DNA from 4 places in the Thiosocius teredinicola genome. Region 4 is predicted to be linked to each of the others. Evidence: predicted binding sites of a transcription regulator. Region 4 holds the regulator's gene; each other region holds the start of a gene.
The links. Region 4 encodes FNR, which switches genes on or off when oxygen is low (the NO sensors DNR and NnrR bind a similar motif). Its sites were predicted from a motif close to TTGATNTANATCAA; they were not measured.

Region 1 (4,779 bases), 1.3 Mb from region 4:
ATGGACTGCATGATGCCGGTACTGGATGGCTATGAAGCAACGCGCCGCCTGCGCCGCAATCCGAAGTTCTCACAGTTGCCGGTCATTGCCATGACCGCGAATGTCATGGCCGAAGATCGTGAACGCTGCCGGGCAGCAGGCATGAACGACCATATCGCCAAGCCGCTCGATCTGCGGCACATGCTGGCAACCCTCGCCAAGTGGCTAGCGCCGGATAGCGTGTTGACCTCGTCTGCCGCAGCGCCGGCAAAGCCGGGTTCCACGCCGGCTCTGCCGGGGATCGATACTACCCAAGGTATGGTAACGGCTCGCGGCAAGCCCGCGTTCTATCGAAAACTCTTGCGCCTCTTTCTCGATGACAAACGCGAGTTCGAAGCGCAGTTCCGCGAGGCGCAGGACGACGCCGACCCGACCGCAGCGCAACGCGCTGCGCATTCGCTCAAAGGCATGGCTGCGAGCATCGGCGCACGAACCCTGACGGGCCTTGCCGCTGCCCTCGAAGCAGCATGCAGGAACGGCGCTGGCGATATCGACGACCGGCTCGACGCGGTGGTCGCCGAACTGCACATCGTTAACAAAGGTATCGAAGGGCTCGAGGCTGGCGAATCCGCACAGCCGCCGTACGCGAACAAGGCCGGCTGAGCGTTGCCTTACCCGGCTCACACCTTGCCGATCTTCGTCACCATACCGATCGAACGCTAATGCTCAATCTGCGGGGATGCATCCTGGCAGACTGCAGCGACGAACTGCGACATCGACTCCCAATGACTCCCCTGCCAATAGACCTTGCCGCAATCGACACAGGACCAAAAACGATCGAACACCGCGAACACGCCGGGCGGGACGATATCGCGAACCGCCGTCGCGTTCGCGGCAACGATCCGCCCGTTACATACGGTGCAGCGCGTGAACGGATTGATCTCGTCACACAGTTGATAGCGCTGCAACAGGTAACGCATTTGCTCGTCCGTTGATCTGGGATAGACATAACATCCCAGGTCTACCTCGCGCCGCATCAGCAATTTGCGATCGCGCGTCAACAGCACGCGCTCTTGTTGGTGTGAGAGTCTTGCAAGCTCGGGATCGCCAACATCGTTGAACCACAGCGTGTCGAAGCCTAGCAGGCGAAGGCGTCGGGCGAGCTCACCCAGGTGGGCATCGGCGACAAAGCGTAGCGGCCTTGGACCGCTGTTATGAAAAGACAAGCCACCGCTTGCAGCGATACCTTCAAACGCAGGATAAACCGAGATGCGGTCACCGTCTTCGACCGTCTCTTCGCCGGACGCACGCGCACCGTTTCGCAAGATCAGTGCAACCTCGGTATGCGGTACGCCGCAGTCCTCGATCAGGTGCAGGATCGACCGGTGCCCCGCAAGCGGCTGCATCCAGTCGGCCTGCCGGTGAGCGTGCGGCACAAACACGTTCAGTTCTGCATAGAAACGCAACACGCAATGCGGCATGCATTGACCCGGATCGAAAGCGACTTGGCGTTACCCTACCTTTCGGCAGTCGACTGCTTCAAGCCATGTTTGTACGCAAGCTCGCAGTCGCCCCGGCACAATGGCCAAAGACGGCCGTCAGCCCGAGTGTCTGCGCCTCAACTCCTCTGCCATGTCCTTGATCTCCGTGAGATCGCGCACCATAGCGCTCCAGCCGTACCACAGCGAATAATCGGGGTTGCCGTGGAAGGCGCCTTGAAATGCCCGCATGCGATGACTCAGATGCATAACGAACAACTTCTGTTCTATCGGTCGCGGTGCATCGTGAAAGGTCAACAGGTCGGGGAACGGATAGGCATAGCCCTCGGGCTTGCTGAGCACGCCATCGCGATACAGTCCAGCAATCACGCGGATCGCTTCGGCCAACAGGTGATCGGCGCGACGAATCATGTCGTCGCCCTTGGCGAGTTCCGCCTCGGCGAAGTCCTTGGCGTGACACTGGCTGCAGGCACCGATCATCTTGTTGCGTTCCTTGTTGAACGCCTCCTGATCGAGGCGCGCCACGTCGGCGGCCTTGACCACTTCCAGCCGATCGGTCGGCTGACCATCCGGGTCCAACACACCGAGTGCCTGCAAGATGGTCACCTGGTCTTTCTGCCATTGTTCGTCTTCAGGCAACGGCAAGCGGACGGCAAGAAAACCCCACGCCGTGCGCACTTCGTGATTGCCATCCTGCATATGGCAGGTCTGGCAAGTCGGCGCCGACGCATGTTCCGGGATGATCCTGAGCTGTTTCAGTTTGTGGCGGACGCCGTGTTTCGAGCTTTCGTACATCTCCCACTGCGGATGATCGAATCCCATATGACAGGTCTGGCATGCCTGCGGCTGGCGAGCCTCTTCTTTCGAGAACAGGTGGCGCGTGTGGCACGAATCGCAGGCGGCATGACCGAAGTGCGAGCCGCTCTGCTTGAGCTTCAACACCTCTTCTTCAGACTTCTCACCGATCTTATGACAGCCTCCGCAGCCCTTGTGACCATCGGTCAATGCAGAGGGGAGCTGATGGGTTGTCGGCATCGCCTTGTAAGCCGCCCAGGCAATCGAGTGCTTACCGCTACGGTATTGCTTCACCTGGTCTTCATGGCATTTGGCACAGGTTTCGACGATCGGTAGCTTGGCCCGGTCGATGTCGTGCTTGGTCGTATGTTCGCTACCGTGGCAATCGGCACAGCCGACATCTTCTTTGCTGTGTTCGCTGGCCTGCCAATCGGCGACCACCCCGGGCGTCGCCTCTTTGTGGCAACTTACGCAGCCCTCGGCCGCCGCAGCCGAATGTGACAAGACAAAAAAACCGAACAACACCCAGACCACGGTCATCGATCGCATCGCACTCACGCTCCCTCGTTGTCCAGGGTGATTCCATCCCTGGCGCTAAGCTGTCGCTCACCCGGCAGCGCGAATCCCACTGCGATCTGCACGGCATTGAACAATCAGTGTAGATAGGCGATTTGCCCGGGCTGTTGACGCAGGTCATGTGACCGTGTGCGACAAATAGGAGGGATAAACTTAATGCAAATCAAGGAATTGGGTGGACTGCGCAATCTTCGCCTCGGCTGCGCACAACGGACTGCAACCTACCGCGAGCGATTGAAACCGCCCTCGCCGTAGCGGCCGGTCAGGGTATGTACCCAGCCAACCATCGGCGTCGATAGTGGAGCATCGCGAGGCGTACCACGCCGAATGCGCTCAGTAAGCGAAACTGAAGCTGAAGTAGGCGAGCTGCGCGCCCGGATTGTGATCGCCAAGGCTTGCATTGGATATGTGCGCGATACCCAAGCCCAATTGCGTCGTGTCTGAGAGTCGATAGGCCAGGCGTAGCTGCGAATAGAACTCAAGGTCGTAGCCAAGATCAATATCGGCGCCGTCGTGATAGAACCCCGCCGAGATGCTCGGCTGCAACGTCCAGCGGTCGGTAATCGACAGCGGGTAGCCGATGCCTGCATAGAGATAGGCTGCGCTGTCACTGGTTGCAAAGGCGCCCAGCTGCGGCCTGAACCCGGACCAATCCATGCCTGGGCGATACTCGACCTGGAGCATGGCGCTACCCGTATGCCGATAATCGAAGGCACCTGCCGCCAACGTGATGTCACCGTCTTGCGCATGCGCAACAGCACTGAAAAGACAATACGCCAAACACAATACGGACAGTCTCATCGAGGCTCCTTTGCTATTCAGTCAAGTTTTATTCGCCAATGGCCAGCGTGGATTCGTATCACATCGGTTGCCTATCGCAGACCGTCGCGCTGATCGATAGCAGACTCGCACTACCCCTGGATTTCGCAGGCCGGCAATAAACATACTGAAATATGCAAAAGGCAACAAATCACTGTTGTGCCGGAGCGTCGCCTACGGGCCGAACAGCGCGCCATTCGTGCAAGGCATGCGGCCAGCGCGTCACTGGCTCGGCGACCTAAGGTCAGCTGCTTCGTTGTTCTGTTCGGCGCGATCCGTTTCCGGGTCGGTCGTGCACTGCCAGCCCCAGGATTCGAGCTTGGCCACAAGCTCTTCGGCCTTCCGCTCACAAAAGCCTTCTTCGCTGTTCGCCTTCCAGACCGCTCGGGGCATGGCACGCTCGGTGCGCTTGGTGTAATACACGCTGCATGGCAACCGTGCAGGTGCGGCCCGGTAATCGATCGTGACCTCGCGTATCAACTCGCCCTGGGTGCAGATCCACGCATCCGCAAGGGCATCGGACACGACGAACATGCTGACCAATAGCGCTGCCATGCCACGCGCCAGCCATCGATTCAAATCATCCAAGGACATTCCTCCAAATAGAACCAGTCCAAGAAGGCGTCGACAAGCGGCACGGGTTGCCCACCAATTGGCCGCTGGCGTACTCGGCAGTGTCGAAACTGGACTCGAAGCGCCTGAGTATAACGGTTCGCCGGATCCGAAGGCGATGACAGGCACGCCGGCAATAGCTCGCCACCTTGCGCAGCGGCTGCGCACCAATCCTGACCGGATTCAACGCTTTTCACAGGCCTGTCAGGCAACAGTCCGCGCTGTGCAGCAGCGGGGATCGCGCGCGACTCGTCATGTACTTGCATAGGTAACACGCTAAGATGAAATAACAATCAAAGCCAGCTGCAGAGAATCCAGATGCCCCCGAATTCGATCGCTCGCCTGCTGTTTGGCATCCTGACGTCGGCCAGCCTCACTGCTTGCCAGCAGGTCGACGAAACCGCAGCCACAGAATCAAAGCCCCGGCTCGTTCGGACCATGGTCGTTTCCAGCGATATCGAGGGTAGCTGGCGCGAACTACCCGGCGTGGTCGATGCCG
Region 2 (4,779 bases), 500 kb from region 4:
CGAACGATGACTGTTGATGGTCTCGATGGCTTCGGCCCAACGCCCGGCCACCGGGCGCTCGAGACCCGTGCCGAACATGGCATCGACGATCACATCGACGTCGGGCGAGATCATTGCGTAGGCCTGCCAATCGCCGTCGAGCTCTTCCCAACGCTTGGCGTTGGTCAGCGCATCCCCCTGCAGGCGCGCCGGGTCACCGAGCTGCAGTACCTGAACCTGGAGGCCGGCCTTCTTGGCCAGCCGCGCAACGACGAAACCGTCGCCACCATTGTTGCCGGTGCCAACCAGAATCGCGATGCGTTTCGCATCGGGCCACTTCTTGCGCAGCAGTTCAAAGGCGGCCGCACCGGCGCGCTCCATCAGCGTCTCGCCGGGTATATCGAACTGCTCGATCGCGATGCGATCGAAACCCCGCACCTGTTCGGCCGTGTACAGGGCGCGCGGCAGTTCATCGGTTGGCGGAAGGGTACGAAAGGTCATAAGCAACGGCACCGTTCGTCGGAATAATAGTTATTAAAGCGCGATAAGACCCCAGGCAGAGCGCAAATTCAACAATTTCCGGCGCGCTAAGGGCCAAGCGCAGCCCACCCTATAGGCGATCGTTTGGCGTCGTACTGCCCGCGCGTCACGCTTGGCGCTCCAAACGCCGGCCACGGACCGGCGGTATGGGGCGAGCGACGCTACAATGCGACTTCCGCCCTGCGTGGCGGTCAGTGAACTTCACACGACGGAGCAACGATATGCCTCGAGAAGATCGGGCCAAGCGCAGCGGCCTCGCGGGCGTTGATACCGTCATCGTTGGTGAAAGCAGCGATAGCTACGACAGGACATCCGGCTCAGTGCGGCATTTATCTGGAACTGTTGTCATCCGCCGCCACATGATCGGCTGCTGCCCACCTATCGCAACGGCAACCGCCGGCGGCGTATCGGCCCGGTGAAGTTATGACCGAATGCAGCGACATCGATCTGCCGGCGTTGGCGACGCAAATCAAACAGTGGGGCAAGGAACTTGGCTTCCAACAGGTCGGCATCACCGACACCCATCTCGATGAGGCGGAAGGTCACCTGCACAGATGGCTGGCGAACGGTTTTCACGGCGACATGGACTACATGCAGCGCCACGGCAGCAAGCGAATCCGACCAGCAGAGCTGGTACCGGGAACGATGCGGGTGATTTCTGTACGCATGGATTACCTGCCGAACGAACCCGATCCACGTGCGATTCTCGACGACCCGGTGCAAGCATTCATCTCGCGCTATGCACTGGGTCGCGATTACCACAAGGTGTTGCGCAATCGCCTGCAAAAGCTTGCGCACAAGATCGAAGCGCACGTCGGCCCCTTCGGTTATCGCGCATTCGTGGACTCCGCGCCGGTTATGGAAAAAGCGCTGGCGGAGAAAGCCGGACTCGGCTGGATCGGCAAACACAGCAACCTGATCAATCGCGATGCCGGCTCTTGGTTTTTTCTCGGCGAGTTGTATACCGACCTGCCGCTGCCGACAGATGCGGCAGGCGAAGCACACTGCGGCACCTGTCAGGCCTGTATCGACGTGTGTCCCACCCAGGCAATCGTGGCGCCGTACCAGGTCGATGCCCGCCGTTGTATTTCGTACCTGACGATCGAACTCGACGGCGCGATCCCCCTGGCGCTGCGCCGCGGCATCGGCAATCGAATCTATGGCTGTGACGACTGTCAGCAGGTCTGTCCATGGAATCGCTTCGCCTCACCTACCGACGAAGGCGATTTTCGCCCGCGCCACGGACTGGATCGTACCGACCTGCTGACATTGTTCGCGTGGGACGAAGCTGCGTTCATGCGCCATACGGAGGGCTCCGCCATCCGTCGCATCGGGTATCACCGCTGGTCACGCAATATCGCCGTCGCACTCGGCAACGCCGACTTCGACCCGGGAATCGTCAGCGCGCTCGAACGTCGGTTGGAATACGAAACGCAGCCGATGGTCTGCGAACACCTGCGCTGGGCGCTCGATCAACAGCGGGCAAAACGATCAGCGTGATTGCACCTTGTGCTTTCGATCGAACAACACTGCTCGTTGTTCAGTGCGAAGTTTCAGGCGACAAGCCGTCCACCATAGTCTGCAGCGCCTCTGGATCACGCAGATAGATGGTACGACGATTGATTTCGATAAAGCCTTCGCCCTGCAGGCGATGCAGCTCGCGCGAAAAAGTTTCCGCCGAGATGTTCAAGGTGCTGGCGACAACCGCCTTGGGGGCCGGCAGGTTCACTTCGAGGTTCGGCGAAGGCGCTGCCGAGGCCTCGCGCAGCAGGTAAGACACGGTGCGCTGCATCGCTGTCTGCATACAGCAGGTTTCAAGGTCCTGGATCAGTTCGCGCATCATCACGCTCATGCCGCGCAGCATGGAGTTGGTGAATTCCGGGTCGCTGGCCAACGCCTCGTTGATGAGTTCACGCGGAAAGTAGCCGAGACGCGCCGGTGACAGGGTTTCGACATACACCGGGCTCGGGATCGCGTTGAACATGATCGCCTCGCCAAAGGTGTCGCCCGGGCGCAGTACGCGCAGCACACGCTCGTCGCCGTTGCACGACAACATATAAAGCTTCAAGCGGCCGTCAAACACGCCGTACAGGCCATCGATATGATCGCCGCGACCGATCACGCGAACCGATCGGGCATGCTCGACGGTCCAACCACCATCGGCCAGCGCCTCGACACGCTCCCGCCCCAGACCGTTGAACAAGGTAAGGCCTTCCATCATGTCGACGTCGATGGGAACTCCGGTGGAATGCATTGATGCTCCTGAAGATTCGAAGCGACGGGCCTCCTGCTCCCCGCTCGCTACCTGCCTATTGAGAATTATCAATAACGCCAAAAAGCGGCACCTTGACTTAAATCCAGTGACACCGCCGACCGTTCTTGATGCAGATCAATGCTGTGCGAGATTGCCGGTAATCACCCGCTTCCGAATTCAATTCTTGAGGCGCCTCAAGGTTTACCCACAAGAGAAGTGGGTATTTTGTCGCCGTACAGCCGAAAGCCGCGCAGTGTTCGCCTGTAGAAACCAAGAATAAGCGTTCAGGGTAGTCCTACCTGACCCAACCCAGACCCGCATTTTGGAGGAGTCTACGATGAGCCAAGCGAAGAGCGCGGCTGGCTGCCGCGTCGTCCGTCGTCTGCTGACTTTCACCCTGCTTCTCGCTGCCGGCACCGTGTTTGCCGCGCGTCCGGCTGGTGAAATCGGCAAGGACTGGGGGGATCCTGCCGGCCAGGAATGTGTCGAATGTCACTGGACCGAGAACCCTGGTCTGACCCAGGAATGGAACAACAGCCAACACGGCCAATCAGGCGTCAACTGTCTGGATTGCCACAAGGCCGAGAAAGGCGACAAAGACGCCTTCATGCACAAAAAGCAGCTGATCTCGATCATCGTCAGTCCGAAAGACTGCTCGCGCTGCCACACCACCGAATTCGAGGAAATGGACGGCTCGCACCACTCGCACGCCGGCCGCATCCTCGCATCGCTCGACAACCTGCTGGGTGAAGTGGTCGGCGGGCCGGCCGCGGTCAACGCCGGCTGTCGGCAATGTCACGGCGCCAAGATCGAGGTCGGTAAAGACGGCAAGCCGATCCCGACGACCTGGCCGAACACCGGCATCGGTCGTTTGAACCCGGATGGTTCGGAAGGCTCGTGCACCGCCTGTCACGGTCGCCACCGCTTCTCCAAGGCCCAGGCCCGTACGCCGGATACCTGCGGTAAGTGCCATGTCGGCCCCGACCATCCGCAGATCGAGGTCTACAACGAGTCGAAGCACGGCATCATCTACCGCGCCAAGGTCGACGAGATGAATCTCGAATCCGACAAGTGGGTTGCCGGTGTCGACTATTCGGCCGCACCGACCTGCGCGACCTGCCACATGAGCCGCGCCGGTGACCAACCGAAAACCCACAACGTCGGTGACCGCATCTCGTGGACGTTGCGTCCACCGATCTCACAGAAGATCAACTTGGTGCGCCTCGACAACGGCCAGGAAAAAGACATTCCGGGCGACAATCCGGAACTGCCGAAGGTCGGTTCTTCGCCGGACTGGGCCGAGGGTGCCAAGGTGGTCGAGGTGCTGACCTGGAAAGACCGTCGCGAAAAGATGGCCGAGGTCTGTGCCGCGTGCCACAGCGAAGGCGTGATCGAAGGTCACTACAAGCAGTTCGATGATGTGGTCGACCTGTACAACGACAAGTTCGCCAAGCCGATCGCGGCCGTCATGACCGAGTTGAAAGAGAACGGCTATATCTCGAAGAGCCCATTCGACGAGCAGATCGAATGGACCTGGTGGGAGATCTGGCACCACGAAGGTCGGCGGGCACGTCACGGCGCCTCGATGAACGGCCCGGACTACACCTGGTGGCACGGCCTGTACGAAGTGGCCAAGCACACCTACTTCAAGTGGATTCCGGAACTCAAAGAGGTCGTGCACAAGAAAGACGGCAACGAGAAGTTTGCCGACGAGATGCTCGCCAAGTACTTCAAGCCGATCGATGGTCACTCATGGTACTTCGACGGTATGAGCAAGGATCAGATCGACAAAGTTCGTAAGGGATTCGAAGAGCGCTACGGCAAGGGCAGCCTGAAGTAGCCGGGATGGGTAGCGGCGTATCCGGGGAACCGGGTACGCCGTTTTTTTATCTGAGACCGAACAACGATGCGTCACTTTATTGTTTTACTGATCGCCATCCTCACCCTGACGTTGAGCTGGGCCAACCTGACGTTCGCAGCCAGTCTGACCGATGGCGAGAATCTCG
Region 3 (4,779 bases), 170 kb from region 4:
TTCCGAACGCGGTGCAGACAGATCGGCCTCACGGCGTACCAGCCAGGCGCCGACCAGGCGCCACAGGCTGCCGGCGACGAAGATGATCAACGCCCATTCGAGCGCCGGCCCACGGGCAAAATCGAGCAGAGTCATACCTCCTCCTTCCGGTCGGCCTGGGCCTGCCGGGAGCGTGAACCGAGCGCCGCGGCGACACCTACTGCCGCCCCGATGCCGGCGGCCATCGCAATGCCTTCGGCCGAGCCGTGCGTACCCTTCGACAAGGCTTCGTAGAAGCCGCCTTTATCCCAGAACGCAGGCTCCGAGCAGCCGATGCAGCCGTGTCCCGCTTCGATCGGAAAGCTCGTGCCTTCGTTCCACTTGGCGGTGGCGCAGGCGTTGTAGGTGATGGGCCCTTTGCAACCGAGCTTGAACAGACACCAGCCTTTGCGTGCACCCTCGTCGTCGAAGGTCTCGGCAAACTGGCCACGCTCGTAGAACGGCCGGCGGTAGCAACGGTCATGAATCGTCTGCCCGAAGAACACTTTGGGTCGATTCAGTTCATCCAGTTCGGGCAAACGGCCGAACGCCAGGTAGTGCGCGAGTACACCCGTGATCACCGTCGGGATCGGCGGACATCCGGGTACGTTGACGATCGGCTTGTCGGTGATGATCTCGGACACGGCGACCGCACCGGTCGGGTTCGGGTCGGCCTTCGGCAGTCCGCCGTAGGCCGCACAGGTGCCGACCGACACAATCGCCGCTGCCCCCTTGGCAACCTCTTTGAGCATGTCGAGATTGGTCATCCCGGCAATCGTTGAATAGATGCCGTTGTCCCTGATCGGTATCGACCCATCGACCACCAGCAGGTACTTGCCCTGATTCTCATGCATCGCTGCTTCGCGCGCCTGTTCGGCGGCATCGCCGGCAGCGGCCTGCAGGGTGTGATGGTAGTCGAGTGAGATGTGATCGAAGATCAGCCCTTCGATCGTCGGCGTGTGGCTGCGTGTCAGTGACTCGGTGCAACCGGTACATTCCTGAAACGAAAGCCAGATCACCGACGGCCGTTTTGCCGATTCCAACGCCGCAGCGATGCGCGGGATCATGCTTGCAGGCAGCGCCATCATCGACGCCGTCGCCGCACAGAACTTCATGAAACCGCGACGCGATATACCATGTTCGCGCAGGCGTACGGCCAAAGTATCTTTATCGCTCATTGGACTTCCTCTTGGGAGTCGGTTTCTTGTTGTAGCGCCGCGCGCAGACGCGCCAACGCGTCGACAACGTCACCCTGCGGCGTCATCAGAATCTTCGGCATGCGGGTTACTTCAATGTGCAGCGTCAGTCGACACTGATCAGCGTTGCGGTGTTCGACGAACCAGACGCCAGAATAGGCCGTCTCGTAGACCTCGGTCGGGCCGAATGCATCCATGTCGGCGCTGACCTCGCCGCGCCCCAAAAGGTCGCGCAGCTCGCGTTCGTCACGCTCGCTGAAAGGCATCGCCGCCAGGTCGATGGTGCTCTCGGCACCGGTTTCAGCGAGATCGGCAAGTGCCTGTTCCAGCTGGCGCAGGACCGGGGCGAGATTGTCGGTGCGGAAATCCTTTTGCAGACCGTCGTCGACCCGTACAGGAATCGAATCCAAACCGCTCATGCTTTATTAACGCCCGCTAATATGGACGATTTCCAATCTAAAGCATTTGAATTTCGGCGGTATGACGTGCGTCAACAGATACGTCGTTAGTCTCGGTAATAATCAATGACACCAACGATTGGCCAGGTTTAAAGCCACCGCGGCGACCGGCTGAATGGTGGGCGCAAGCGCTGCGCTCGGCGACTCTCCCCAATCGAGTTTCGCCGGTTCTATGCCGATCAGGGCGCGATGCTGCGGAAAGGTACCGGAAAGTCGCGAGATATCGAACAGATCCATCAGGCCGACCTCGTGCACGCTGGAACGATTGCCGGTCAGGTAGCGGTCCATGGCCTCGCCTTCGAGACACTTGACGGTGCCGGCCGGCTCGCCGAAGCGCGCCGCATCCACAACGATCAGGTTGTCATGCTCGGCGATCGGCTCCGCGAGCGTGAAGCTCAGTGTTCCGCCGTCGAGGTAGGTTACATTGGGCGCATCCGCGTGGTGTTGCTCGAGGTAGCGTACGACATGGATACCGATGCCCTCGTCCGAAAGCAGGTTGTTGCCGATGCCGAGTATGAGGGTGCGACACATGAGCAGGCTCGTTCGATAAGAGGTAACTGAAGCGTGAGGGTAACGTAACAGAACATGTGCCTGGGCATCCCGATGCAAATCAAACAGATCGACGGCTTCACCGCACGCTGCGAGGCCAAGGGCGTCGAGCGTGACGTCAGCCTGTTCATGCTGCAGCACGAGCCGCTCGATACCGGCGACTTCGTGATCGTGCACGTCGGTTACGCCATTCAGAAAGTCACGCCGGAAGACGCCGCGACCGCGTGGGAGATCTACGACGAGATGCTCGCCAGGGAAAACGGCGGTCATGCATGAGCTCGCCGTATGCCAGGGCCTGATGCGCCAGATCGAATTGCTGGCGCAACGTGAACAGGCCGAGTGCATTACGGCGATCCGCCTGAGCATCGGCCCGCTCTCGGGTGTCGAACCGCAACTGCTCGCCGATGCCTTCCCCATTGCATCGGCCGGCAGCATCGCCGAAGGCGCCACCCTCGAGGTCGAATCCCAACCCATCCGGGTACGCTGCCTGACTTGCGGCGCCGAATCGGATGCAACGATGAACAAGCTGGTCTGCGGCAGTTGCGGCGACTTTCGCACGCAGTTGCTCAGCGGCGATGAACTCTTGCTCACCAGTGTGGAACTGGAGAGGCGTCAACACGCCTGAGGAGTACGCTATGTGCGATACCTGTGGATGCAACATTACCGACGGCAACCGATACCTGCTCGAAGGCGATGGCAAGCTCGCGCGCACCGAGTCGGGTCGCGAGGCGGTGCAGGTGCTCGAAGGCCTGCTCAGCGAAAACGATCACGTCGCCGCACACAACCGTGAGCACTTCGACCGGCACGGCGTACTGGCGATCAACCTGATGTCGTCGCCCGGTTCGGGCAAAACGCGTCTGTTGGAAGAGACCATCACGGCGCTCGGCGACGAATTGCGTATCGCCGTTGTCGAAGGCGATCTGGAAACCGAAAACGATGCACAGCGCATTCGCGACAAGGGCGTGAACGCGGTGCAGATCACCACCGGCACCGCCTGCCACCTCGATGCCCACATGGTGCACGGCGCGCTACATGCCGTCGATCTCGACGACGTCGACATCCTGTTCATCGAGAACGTCGGCAACCTGGTGTGCCCGGCGAGCTTCGACCTCGGTCAGCACCGCAATGTCACGCTGTTGTCGGTCACCGAAGGTGACGACAAGCCGGCCAAGTACCCGGTCATCTTCCGTGCTGCCGACCTGGTGTTGATCAGCAAGGCCGACCTGCTGCCGGTGCTCGATGATTTCTCGCCGAGCAAGGCCGAGGGTCATTTGCGTCAACTGGCCAGCGCTGCGCCGCTGATCGCGCTGTCCGCCAAATCCGGCGTCGGCCTCGACGACTGGCTGGCCTGGTTGCGCGAGGCGCGCGAAGCTGTAGCGGCCAAAGTCGCTGACGGCGCAACGGTACGCCCGGCGATCCAACCGGAAGGCCAGCAGCTGCACGCACACCCTCATCACCACGCGCATACGCATGACTGATGCCCGCACCTGGCTGAGCCGCATAGCGGCGCTGCCGACAAGCGACAAGGTGCGCATCATGAACGTGTGCGGCGGCCATGAACGCACCGTGAGCCAGTCCGGCCTGCGCAGCGCCCTGCCCGATCACATCGAGATCATTCCCGGACCGGGCTGCCCGGTCTGCGTGTGTCCCGAAGAGGACATCTACCAGGCGATCCAACTCGCAGTGCACGATGGCGTGATCCTGGTGGCGTTCGGCGACATGCTGCGCGTGCCGGTCAATGTCGCAAAAGGCGAGATCCGATCACTCACCGAGGCGCGCGCGGCCGGCGCCGATGTGCGGCCGATCGCCTCGCCGCTCGAAGCCCGGCGGATCGCCAACGACAATCCGACGCGCGAGGTCGTGTTCTTCGCCGCCGGTTTCGAAACCACGATGGCGCCGGTCGCGGCGATGCTGCTCGAAGGCATCCCAAACAACCTGACATTACTGCTCTCCGGTCGGCTGACCTGGCCGGCGGTGGCAATGTTGCTGGATACCGAGCAGGCCGGTTTCGACGGCCTGATCGCGCCCGGTCACGTAGCGACCGTGATGGGCCCGGAGGAATGGGCCTTCGTCCATGAACAACACGGCATACCGGTGGCCGTCGCCGGTTTCTCGACCGACAGCCTGGTCACGGCGACCTATTCGGTGCTGCGCCAGCACCTCGAACACCGACCGTTTCTCGACAACTGCTATGCCGGCGTCGTGCGGCCGGGCGGCAACCCCGTCGCACGCGAGCAGATGGCGCAGGCATTCGATATCGTCGCGGCCAACTGGCGCGGTATCGGCGAGATTGCTGACTCGGGCTATGCATTGCGGCCGGACTATGCGCAACACGACGCTCGCCGGCGCTTTGCCGACCACGCCGATAGCGAACGCCGCAGAATCGGCGAGATGCCACCGGGCTGCGACTGCGCACGCGTGGTGCTCGGCAAGCTCTACCCCAACCAATGCCGCCTGTACGGCTCGGCCTGCACACCGCGCCACCCGATCGGCCCCTGCATGGTGTCGGATGAAGGTGCCTGTCGCATCTGGCTGTCGAGTGGTGTTGAATATGCGGC
Region 4 (4,779 bases):
CCTTCGAAGGTCGACATGCCGTAGAACGACAGCGAAACGATCAGGAATTTCAGGATCGGGTCGGTGCGCAGCTTATGCCAGGCGCCCGACAGGGTCATGATGCCGTTGATCATGCCGCCCCAGGACGGTGCCAGCAGGATCAGCGAGAAGATCATACCGACCGACTGTGCCCAGTCGGGCAGTGCGGTGTAGTGCAGGTGGTGCGGACCGGCCCACATGTAGGTCGAGATCAGTGCCCAGAAGTGGACGACTGACAGACGGTACGAGTAGACGGGGCGACCGGCCTGCTTCGGTACGAAGTAGTACATCATGCCGAGGAACGCAGTGGTCAGGAAGAAGCCCACGGCGTTGTGGCCGTACCACCACTGGACCATCGCATCGATGGCACCGGGGTAGAAGCTGTAGCCCTTGGTCAGGGTGGCCGGGATGAACGCGCTGTTGACGATGTGCAGTACCGCAATCGTCAGGATGAAAGCACCGTAGAACCAGTTGGCTACGTAGATGTGCTTGACCTTACGTGTGGCGACCGTGCCGAAGAATACGATCGCGTAGATCACCCAGATGACGGCGATCAGCAGGTCGATCGGCCATTCGAGTTCGGCGTATTCCTTACCGCTGGTGATACCCAGGGGCAGCGTAATGGCAGCCAGTACGATGATCAGGTTCCAACCCCAGAAGGTGATGGAGGCCAGCGGACCACCGAACAGCCGGGTCTGACAGGTGCGTTGCACCACGTAGTACGACGTGGCGAACAAGGCCGAACCGCCGAAGGCAAATATGACAGCGTTCGTATGCAACGGACGCAGGCGGCCGTAGCTGAGGAACGAAATACCATCGGTGAGTGTCGGAAAGGCCAGCTGAGCCGCGACGATAACGCCGACGAGCATCCCGACGATGCCCCAGATAACCGTCATCACCGCAAACTGGCGCACGACCTTGTAGTTGTAGGTGGTCTGTGACTCCATTACGCGTCTCCCAAGTGAAAAAACCATCGGTTGGTTTCAACACGGAACCAACCGATCTGGGGCGCACACTAATTGTTAATAAGGAGTCGCTACTTTGATGTGGGTCAACTGGGTGTCGCAGACCCACATCGCAATGATTTTTGTCGCTTTCAAATTGAGCTAGATCAATTTGATGGTCTTGCGCGATGACGCTCGCAATGGGTTTGATGCGTAACCATGGAACGCAGTCGTTCCAGATCGAGGATCTGCACGTGTTTGCGCTCGACCTTGAGGATCTTCTCCTCCTGGAAGCGGGTAAACAGCCGGCTCACCGTTTCCAGCGCCAGGCCGAGATAACTGCCGATCTCCTGGCGTGACATGCTGAGGAAGAAATCCGACGCCGAGAAACCACGTCGATGAAAGCGGTCGGACAGGCTCAGCAGGAACGAGGCAACCCGCTCTTCAGCCGTGCTGCGTCCGAGCAGCGTCATCATCTCTGCGTCCTGGCTGATCTCTTTGCTCAGCAGACGGAACATCTGGTGCTGCAGGCTGGGGATGTTGGAGGCCAGGTCTTCAAGCCGCTCGAAGGGCAGCTCGCAGATTGCGGTGGTTTCGAGTGCACGCGCGCTACAGCCGTGCAGATTTTCCTGGATCGCATCCATGCCCAGCACCTCGCCGGGCAGATGGAAGCCGACGACCTGTTCATCGCCGTCATTGGTCTGCGTATAGGTTTTGACCGCCCCCGTCTTGACAACGTACAGATTGCGGAACGGTTCGCCCGAGCGGAAGAGGTGATCGCCGCGTTGCAGCGGTCGATTACGTTTGACGATCGCATCCAGACGATCGACATCCTCCGGTCTCAGGCCCATGGGGAGGCACAGCATGGAGAGGCTGCAATCACGACAAGCAACCTTGATTTTATCGAGTGAAATGACGTTCTTCTCAGCCAAGGTGAATGCCTTTGTTGGTTCCCTGAGGGTTGATCGGAAACTGCACTGTGATTGTGCGAATTTTTTTGACCTTGATCAATAACCTTAGTTAGGTAGAAAGAGACGCGCAAAAAAAACCCGTCCACGACGGGACGGGCTTTGGTGCTCGAGCGAGAAGCTTATTCGCTCGCGGCCGGTGCTGCGGGGGCCGCAGGCGGTGCTACCGGAGCACCCCAGCCGGGGCCGTAACCGCCGCCCCATGGGCCGTAACCGCCGTAACCGGGGCCGTAACCGTAGCCGCCCCAGCCGGGGGCGCTGTAGTTGTAACCGCGGCCATAGCCGTCACCGTAGCCGTAGCCACTGCCGTAGCCACGCATATTGGTGTTGCCGCGGCCGCTCATATTCATGCTGAAATCACCGGCGCCGGCGGCATCGCCCGAGCCCCAGCCGTCGCCCCAGCCCGAGGTGTTGCCGTAGCCGTAACCGCGGTTGTAGTTGTTGTCCCAGTTGTTGCCGCCCCACGGGCCACCGCCGCCCCAGGGGCCGCCACCCCACCAGGCGCTAGCCGATGACATGGTTAATGCAGCTGCGCCGGCGACGAGCGCAGCGCTAAGTGCTTTTGCGAACTTCCGCATTTCGTTAACTCCTTGAGTGAGCTTTTGTGTGAGTGAGGTGAGCCTCCCTGCGTCGACGGGACTCATGGCACTGCCGGGGAGATGAGTCGTCGGCACGGAGTCGGGATCGTTCCTTCCCGAGCAAGACTGAATATAGACCAATGCATTGGCTGCCACTAGCGCCAAAACCGGCGAATTGCCGCTAAAACGTTGGAATATAAGGGCAAATTGACACTGCCTCTGATCCTGATCAAGTTCCCAGAAGTTAAACCCGGTCGCGATTTGTGATTGAGTGCAGAGGGGCTCTCTGGTACCGTTTAAGCCCGTCCGTTGCAACCTCCTTTTTGAGCCCTCCGGCCCATGGCTAAATGCATTTTTATTACGGGCGGCGTTGTGTCGTCCCTAGGCAAAGGTATTGCCTCTGCTTCGCTTGGCGCTTTGCTCGAAGCGCGTGGCCTCAAGGTCACGATGATCAAGCTGGATCCCTATATCAACGTCGACCCGGGCACGATGAGCCCGTTTCAACACGGTGAGGTATTCGTCACTGACGACGGTGCCGAAACCGACCTCGATCTGGGGCACTACGAGCGTTACATCCGTACCACGATGGGACGCAACAACAACTTCACGACCGGCCAGATCTACGAGAACGTGATCCGCAAGGAGCGCCGTGGCGATTACCTCGGCGGTACCGTGCAGGTCATTCCGCACATCACCAACGAGATCAAGGAAAGCGTGCGCCGCGGTTCGGCCGATGCCGACGTTGCGCTGGTCGAGATCGGCGGTACCGTGGGTGACATCGAATCGCTGCCGTTTCTCGAGGCCATCCGTCAGATGGGCGTCGAGATGGGGCGCGAGAACGCCTTGTTCATGCACCTCACGCTGGTGCCGTACATCGCGGCCTCGGGTGAGATCAAGACCAAGCCGACGCAGCACTCGGTCAAGGAACTGCGTTCGATCGGTATCCAGCCGGATGTGCTGGTGTGCCGCGGCGACCGTCCCGTGCCCGACGGTGAGCGCCGCAAGATCGCGCTGTTCACCAACGTGCCTGAGCGCGCCGTCATCTCGGCAGTCGACGCCGACAGCATCTACCGCATCCCGTTGCTGTTGCATGCGCAAGGCCTGGACGAGATCGTCGTCGATCAACTGCGCCTCGATGTGCCGCCGGCCGATCTGAGCGAATGGCAGGCGGTCGTCGATGGCCTGGATCATTCGAAAGGCGAAGTCGATATCGCGATGGTCGGCAAGTACGTCGATCTGACCGAATCGTACAAGTCGCTCAACGAAGCGCTGATCCATGCCGGCATCAAGACCGGCCACAAGGTCAATATCCACTATATCGATTCCGAGGCCCTGCAAAGCGACGGCATCGGTACGCTGAAGGATATGGACGCGATCCTGGTGCCGGGCGGCTTTGGCGAGCGAGGCGTGGAAGGCAAGATCGCCGCGGCGCAGTATGCGCGTGAAAACCGCATCCCTTATCTGGGCATCTGCCTGGGGATGCAGGTCGCTGTCATCGAATTTGCACGTCATGTTGCCAAACTCGAAGGTGCGCACAGCACCGAGTTCGATCCGGCGTCGCCTTATCCGGTGATCGCGCTGATCACTGAATGGCTGAACGCCGACGGCTCGATTGAGCAACGCGCGGCGGATGCCGATCTCGGCGGCACGATGCGACTGGGTGCGCAGCAGTGCAAACTGGCCAAAGGCACTATTACGCGCAAGCTGTACGGCAAAGACATCATCAGCGAGCGTCATCGGCATCGTTACGAGTTCAACAACGGCTACCGTCAGGATCTCGAGGACAGCGGCATGAAAGTGGCGGGTACATCGATCGACGGACGACTGGTCGAGATGATCGAGATTCCGTCACATCCGTGGTTCGTCGCCTGCCAGTTCCACCCGGAGTTCACGTCGACACCGCGCTACGGCCATCCGCTGTTTCAGGGGTTCGTCGAGGCAGCCGCTACCCATCGCAATAAAAACGTCGAAGAGGCAGTTTCAGCATGAATCTATGCGGTTTCGAGGTCGGCCTCGATCATCCGTTCTTTCTGATCGCGGGTACCTGTGTCATCGAGAGCGAGGCATCGGCGCTGTCGGTTGCTGAAACGCTCAAGGGCATCACCAGCGAACTGGGTATTCCCTTCATCTACAAATCGTCTTTCGACAAGGCCAACCGTTCGTCGCACAGCAGCCCGCGCGGTCCTGGTCTCGAAGAAGGCCTGCGCATCCTCGAACGCGTCAAGACCGAACTGAACGTGCCGGTGTTGACCGACGTGCATGAGGACACGC

Region 1: B1781_RS19795 (multiheme c-type cytochrome) is a predicted target of FNR. The motif match lies at 2,957-2,970, and genes of this name have one in related genera.
Region 2: B1781_RS16175 (multiheme c-type cytochrome) is a predicted target of FNR. The motif match lies at 2,899-2,912, and genes of this name have one in related genera.
Region 3: B1781_RS14715 (hydrogenase expression/formation C-terminal domain-containing protein) is a predicted target of FNR. The motif match lies at 1,695-1,708, and genes of this name have one in related genera.

What each region holds. Positions count from the first base shown of each region.
Region 1 is NZ_CP019936.1:4,186,532-4,191,310, forward strand. Features, by position in the region: gene B1781_RS19785 (ATP-binding protein) at 1-642, shown strand, start outside; gene B1781_RS19790 (Mut7-C RNAse domain-containing protein) at 699-1,460, opposite strand; gene B1781_RS19795 (multiheme c-type cytochrome) at 1,578-2,822, opposite strand; gene B1781_RS19800 (acyloxyacyl hydrolase) at 3,183-3,650, opposite strand; gene B1781_RS19805 (hypothetical protein) at 3,891-4,256, opposite strand; gene B1781_RS19810 (efflux RND transporter periplasmic adaptor subunit) at 4,599-4,779, shown strand, end outside.
Region 2 is NZ_CP019936.1:3,417,776-3,422,554, forward strand. Features, by position in the region: gene B1781_RS16160 (NAD(P)H-hydrate dehydratase) at 1-480, opposite strand, end outside; gene queG (tRNA epoxyqueuosine(34) reductase QueG) at 943-2,019, shown strand; gene B1781_RS16170 (Crp/Fnr family transcriptional regulator) at 2,060-2,773, opposite strand; gene B1781_RS16175 (multiheme c-type cytochrome) at 3,111-4,613, shown strand; gene B1781_RS16180 (tetratricopeptide repeat protein) at 4,680-4,779, shown strand, end outside.
Region 3 is NZ_CP019936.1:3,091,683-3,096,461, forward strand. Features, by position in the region: gene B1781_RS14705 (nitrate reductase) at 1-135, opposite strand, end outside; gene B1781_RS14710 (hydrogenase small subunit) at 132-1,196, opposite strand; gene B1781_RS14715 (hydrogenase expression/formation C-terminal domain-containing protein) at 1,193-1,633, opposite strand; gene B1781_RS14720 (HyaD/HybD family hydrogenase maturation endopeptidase) at 1,736-2,203, opposite strand; gene B1781_RS14725 (HypC/HybG/HupF family hydrogenase formation chaperone) at 2,258-2,497, shown strand; gene B1781_RS14730 (hydrogenase maturation nickel metallochaperone HypA/HybF) at 2,490-2,846, shown strand; gene hypB (hydrogenase nickel incorporation protein HypB) at 2,857-3,699, shown strand; gene hypD (hydrogenase formation protein HypD) at 3,692-4,779, shown strand, end outside.
Region 4 is NZ_CP019936.1:2,918,154-2,922,932, reverse strand. Features, by position in the region: gene ccoN (cytochrome-c oxidase, cbb3-type subunit I) at 1-965, opposite strand, end outside; gene fnr (fumarate/nitrate reduction transcriptional regulator Fnr) at 1,130-1,894, opposite strand; gene B1781_RS13930 (sulfur globule protein CV1) at 2,053-2,448, opposite strand; gene B1781_RS13925 (CTP synthase) at 2,848-4,497, shown strand; gene kdsA (3-deoxy-8-phosphooctulonate synthase) at 4,494-4,779, shown strand, end outside.